2 regions of the Pseudoalteromonas sp. QJM3NY_22 genome follow, and region 2 is predicted to be linked to the other one. Evidence: predicted binding sites of a transcription regulator. Region 2 holds the regulator's gene; the other holds the start of a gene.
What was found. The regulator MetJ, encoded in region 2, represses methionine synthesis genes. The targets are predictions, from matches to a motif close to TAGACGTCTAGACGTCTA.

Region 1 (3,161 bases), 610 kb from region 2:
GGCTACCAATATGGGCTGATTAATATATATACTACAAAGATCAACAGCCCCTAGCTCTTGGTATAAATCTGAATTGTTTGAAAAATAAAGCTGTGAGATTAAATCAAGTGCCGCTCTGTCTTTTTTAGCTGGCTCCCACGCAGCGCCTTTGTACGATACAAGTAACCAATGCCCTGGTAGCGCTTCATCTTGCTGGTGCAAATATTTCGGTGCTTGTTGAACAGGCTCTGCTTTAATGTCAGCAACATAGTTACCCTTTTTCCAGCTACCCCAATGCTTTTTAACCATTGCCATTGTTGCTTGTGGATCTACATCGCCCACAATAACAAGTGACACATACTCAGGTTTATAAAACTTAGCAAAAAATTCTTTCCCGTACGCCATTTGATCAGGCATGGCTTCTATGTCTTTAAAAAAGCCCATAGTGGTGAGTTTATACGTGTGCTTATCAAACGCTTCTTCGCGTACAGCGCTTAATAATTTACGAATTGGGCTCGCGTTGTTTTTTAAGTACTCACCTTTTACTGTTTGCGCTTCGGTTCTAAATTGCTCTTCGGTGTAGGTTAAGTTTTGAAAAATATCAGCTTCAAGCTCAAGTACTTTATCAAGATGCTGCTTTGAAAAGTTTAAATGGTAATTTGTGTAATCGTTTGTTGTATAAGCGCGGTTATCAACACCTGAATTTTTTAATATGTCTGAGTACACATCTTCAGGGTATTTTTTTGAGCCTTTAAACATCATGTGTTCAAAAAAGTGAGCAAAGCCTGTTTTGCCCTCTTCAACTTCGTTACGCGATCCAACCGATACCGGAATTTGCAGCGACACTACATCAGGGTAATCAGTTTTAACAACCATGACACGTAAGCCGTTTTCTAGCTCTTCAATTAAATAATCTTGCGAAAAAACACGATCATCAGCTTTATTTACTTGTTCTTGTTGTGCTGTTGTTTGCGTGCTTTGGTTTTGTTGCATGGCGCAACCTGTTAACGCCAGCGATACCGCTAAGCTGGTTGCTAATAATTTAAATTTCATTGTTGTCCCTTTTTAAATTGAGCAAATTTGTTGTCAGATTTAACTCTTTAATTATGCCCCAAAGCCAATAAATATAAGAGCCCCAAGGGAATTTATTATGTAAACAACTGTGTCAATTATAAATTATGGGAACAGGCCCTATGAATAAACATCATGTTAGTTGAAAAACTTTCACTAAATAAATCTATCTAGACGTCTAAATGGCTGCTATATTAAATCCATCAAAACAAACTTAGCTGGAATGAGGATTATGGCTTTATCACTAAAAGAGAAGATAGTGGACACCAATCAAGGTGTTTATCTTATTGGTACTACCCCGCCTAAAATTGGCACCGATAAAGCGCAATTAAAAACCATTGCAGAAAAGCTATTAGGTCGCTTACACGAAATTGAATACGACGGCGTGATAATTTACGACATTCAAGACGAAAGCAGCCGCACTAATCAAGACCGCCCATTTGCGTTTAAACAAACCGTTGATCCGCGTGAATACAGCCATTTACTTCGTAATTTATCTGCACAAGATGTGATTACTTATAAAAGTGTGGCGCAGCGTGGCGTAGGCGAATTTAAAGATTGGCTAAGTGAAACTAAAAACGACTACGATTTACAAAATGTTGTTTTAGTAGGTAGCCCGTCATCGATAGGCGATATAAAGCTAAGCCTGCCAGATGCGTATAAAGCGATGGCTGAGCAATCAGATGATTTCTTTTTAGGTGGCGTTACTATTGCCGAGCGCCATTCAAGTAAACGAAATGAGCACGAACGATTAATAGAAAAAACAGCACTAGGTTGTCAGTTTTTTATATCGCAAGCTGTTTACGATGCACAAGCTACTATAGAGTTAATTACTAGCTACGCACGTACATGTAAAGCACAGGGTATTACACCTCAACGTATTATATTAACGTTTACCCCGTGCGGCGGCGAAAAAACCTTAGAGTTTATGCAATGGTTGGGTATCTCAGTGCCAGAGGCAACTAAATGGCGCATGCTTGATGCAGACAATACATTAAGCGAATCAGTACGTATTTGCCGCGAAAACCTCGACTTAATACTTAAAAGCTGTGCGCACCTAGACGTGCCACTGGGCTTAAATATTGAAAGCTTAACAAACCGTAAAGAAGAAATTGACGCGTCAATTAACTTATACCGTTTATTAAAAGCCATTATGGAATTAAACCTTGCTGAAAAGTTAATAGCTTAAAGGCTAGGTGAGAGCTAATTAACACCCTTCTTGGCAAGCCTAATGGCTTGCTTTTTTATGGGTAGAATTTAATTTAAAGATATTTATTTCAAGTTTCATCAAATCCACCACAAGAGACATAATTCAACTTAGTATTATTTTTTATTTAATTTTTTGGCCAGCTTATACGCTTAATGCCGATCAGTTAAGAAATATTTGACGATCCATTGACCGATCTTCTGGTTAGTTTATAAAGGCTTCTGAATTTATTCAGGAGCCTTTTATTTTGCAACTCACTACCGCACTTTCTCTTGCCAATAGCTACGCACCCAATTCAGAAGGCTTAGGTCAACTGAGTGATTTTTTATGTCCTGACTTTATCAAACAATGCGCTGAAACCGCTGGTGTCGCGACGATAAGGTGCGTATTCTCATGACTTTGATCACCGATTCTCATCAGCTTTGATCACCTGATTTATCATTTTGTAGAGCCATTTTTAAATTAGCTTAACTGATCATCATCAGTCAATTTATTTAACTGTTTTCGTATCGATTCTCCTTTTAAATTCAACTTAATCGAACCATGAATTAGCCTATCTAAAATGGCGTCAGCATGGGTTGATTCTCCAATCATCTCATGCCAGTTTTCCTGCGGGAGCTGACTTATAATTATGTGTGATTTATACCCATACCGCGCATCGATTAATTCGAGTAAGTCACCTCGTTGCTGTGCACTCAGTGGTTCAAGCCCCCAGTCGTCTAAGATCAGTAGATCATACTTTATTAACTTCGCCAGTAATTTCCGGTAACTACCATCTGCTTGTGCTAGAAACAGGCTTTCAAGTAGTTCTTTTAATCGAATATAGTAAACGCTTTTTCCTTGTAGGCAGTGCTCATGCCCTAAGGCACATGCGAGGTATGTTTTTCCACAGCCTGTTGCCCCG
Region 2 (3,161 bases):
GTGTTGCTGAACCTGTGCGTGAAATTGCTGCTGATCCTGCAAATGCTTATAAATATACCGGTAAAGGTAATATGGTTGCAGTTATCACTAATGGTACTGCAATTTTGGGCTTGGGTAATTTAGGCCCTTTGGCATCAAAGCCTGTAATGGAAGGCAAGGCGCTGTTATTTAAGCGCTTTGCAGGCCTTGATTCTATTGATATCGAAGTGAAGCATAAAACAACAGAAGACTTTATTAACACGGTTGCTAATATTGCCGATACATTTGGTGGTATTAATCTTGAAGATATTAAAGCCCCAGAGTGTTTTGAAATTGAAAAGGCATTGATTGAGCGCTGTAGTATTCCGGTTTTTCATGACGATCAACACGGCACTGCAATTGTAACAGCCGCTGGTATGTTGAATGCACTTGAAGTGCAAGAGAAATCGATAGAAGAGGCTATTATAGTATGTTTAGGTGCTGGTGCGGCTGCAGTTGCCTGTATGGAACTGTTAATTAAGTGTGGTGCACTGCGTGAACACATTTACATGCTTGACCGTAAAGGCGTTATTCATACTCGTCGTGATGATTTAAACGAGTACAAACAACTATTCGCTAACAATACGGATAAGCGTACGTTGCAAGATGTTATTGCTGATGCTGATGTATTTGTTGGTGTATCTGGGCCTAATTTGTTAGCAGCCGATGATTTAAAACTGATGGCTGATAAGCCGGTTGTGTTTGCGTGCTCAAACCCCGACCCTGAAATTGACCCCGCACTTGCTCACAGCGCACGCAACGATTTAATTATGGCGACAGGGCGTTCTGATTATCCAAACCAAGTGAATAATGTTTTGTGTTTCCCGTTTATTTTTCGTGGTGCACTAGATGTGCGCGCAAGTGCAATTAACGATGAAATGAAAATAGCAGCAGTAGAAGCGATTCGTAGCATTGCAAAAGAGCCTGTACCAGCTGAGGTCTTAAAAGCTGCCGGTGTTGATAAGCTGGAATTTGGTGCTCAATATATTATTCCAAAACCGATGGATCCACGTTTATTACCACGTATAGCAAGAGCGGTTGCTCTTGCTGCTGTTGAGTCGGGTGTGGCACAAATTGATTTGCCAGAAAGCTATATGCAGTAAATCTATACCGTAAAATTTAATCATAAAAAAACCTCAGTAATTACTGAGGTTTTTTTATTTTACTTTATCTATTTATTCGTCATCTAAAACAGGGACTTCTAACCCCATTTCTTGCATTATTTTTTTCACTTCTTCTGGTACTTTTTCAGCGTTATCTTTACGTAAGTCATCGTCATTAGGTAAAGGTTGACCTGTAAATGCATGTAAAAACGCTTCACATAGTAGCTCACTGTTTGTTGCGTGACGCAGGTTATTAATTTGACGACGAGTACGTTCGTCAGTTAATACCTTTAATACATTCAGTGGGATCGAAACGGTGATCTTCTTAACTTGTTCTGATTTTTTCCCGTGTTCTGCGTATGGGTGAATATACTCACCATTCCATTTAGCCATAAGATGTATCGTTGCCTCAGATTATTAATTGCTCACATGCGCTAAAATGCGTGTGAATATGCGTGAAATTCTATCGATTTAAAAAAGATAGTCAAATACTAGTTGTTTGGCCATCTAGCTGTTTAAATGTTTTGACTTCTCAAATTGAATAAACTACTCTTTTAGACGTCTAAACATCCAAGCTAATCAGGTGACGAATATGAGCGAAAAAAACAAAGCAACCATTGCGGTCCGTAGTGGCGTTGAAGCCGATAAACACCACGGTGCAGTGGTCGCGCCAATCTATTTATCGACTACTTATTCGTTTGCCGATTTTGATACTAAACGCCAATATGATTATGGCCGCAGCGGTAATCCTAACCGCGATATCTTAGCCGAGACCCTTGCTGAACTCGAAGGTGGAGTACGCGGCATAATTACAGCCACAGGCATGGCGGCTGTGCATTTAGCAACTCAGCTGCTTAATTACGACGACACGTTAGTGATCCCACACGACTGCTACGGTGGAAGCTACCGTTTATTTACGTCCCTGCAAAAGCGTGGCTTGCTAAAGCTTGAGGTTTTAGATTTAACAAAACCAGAAAGTCTTCAAAAAATATTAGTAATTAAACCAAAACTCATTTGGATTGAAACACCAAGTAACCCTGTACTACGTTTAACTGATATTAAAGCGGTTACTGATATTGCTAAGCAGTGTGGTGCACTGGTGGCCGCTGACAATACATTTTTATCGCCTGCTTTACAAAATCCGATTAAGTTTGGTGTAGATATTGTGGTGCATTCAACCACTAAATATATTAACGGACATTCAGATGTAGTGGGCGGCGCTGTTATTGCTGCAACACAAGAGATCGGTGACGAGCTTGCTTGGTGGGCTAATAACATTGGTATCACTGGGGCACCTTTTGATAGCTATTTAACGCTTCGTGGTTTACGTACTTTAAATGTGCGCTTAAGGCAGCATCAAGAAAATGCATTAGCAATAGCTAAGTATCTCGAAGAATCTGAGTTCGTTAGCCAAGTTTATTACCCTGGGCTTGAGTCGCACCCTCAACATGAATTAGCTAAAGCACAGCAGCTTGGTTTTGGTGGCATGGTTAGCTTTGATATTAAAGGCGACATAAGCGATGCTGCGGCATTTTTAACTAGTCTACATAACTTTAGTTTAGCTGAGTCTCTAGGCGGCGTTGAGAGCTTAATATGCCACCCTGCGACCATGACGCATGCAGGGATGGATGCAACAGCGCGCTTAGAAGCCGGCGTTGGTGATACGCTTATTCGTGTTTCTGTCGGAATAGAAGACATTGAAGATTTATTAACAGATCTTGAACGTGTATTTACACTTGTAAAACCTGGCAGAAAAAACCATACAAATCGATTAACTAAAGGTGCGGGAACATCGAGCGGTGATGCTAAGTTAAGTGCCGCTTACCCCGCGCTCTGGTAACTAAAATGACTAAAAACATACATAAATTTGGCGGTTCGAGTTTAAGTTCAGCACAGCGTTACAAAATTGTTGCGGGTATTATATTAGAGCACACACAACCTGGTGATTGCGTTGTGGTATCAGCAGCTGGGAAAACAACCGATACACTAGTTAAGTTATGGCAAAGTTATCAACAGCAAGATACACATGTAATTGCTGAT

Region 1: the regulator MetJ is predicted to act here: its motif matches at 1,222-1,239, upstream of AC0VZ4_RS04610 (methylenetetrahydrofolate reductase).

Annotation. Positions count from the first base shown of each region.
Region 1 is NZ_CM149655.1:1,034,570-1,037,730, reverse strand. It holds gene AC0VZ4_RS04620 (IS5 family transposase) at 1-23, shown strand, start outside; partial or broken gene AC0VZ4_RS04615 (M16 family metallopeptidase) at 52-1,032, opposite strand; gene AC0VZ4_RS04610 (methylenetetrahydrofolate reductase) at 1,283-2,239, shown strand; partial or broken gene AC0VZ4_RS04605 (IS4 family transposase) at 2,505-2,639, shown strand; gene istB (IS21-like element helper ATPase IstB) at 2,720-3,161, opposite strand, start outside.
Region 2 is NZ_CM149655.1:425,088-428,248, forward strand. It holds gene AC0VZ4_RS02015 (malic enzyme-like NAD(P)-binding protein) at 1-1,121, shown strand, start outside; gene metJ (met regulon transcriptional regulator MetJ) at 1,194-1,514, opposite strand; gene metB (cystathionine gamma-synthase) at 1,714-2,961, shown strand; gene metL (bifunctional aspartate kinase/homoserine dehydrogenase II) at 2,967-3,161, shown strand, end outside.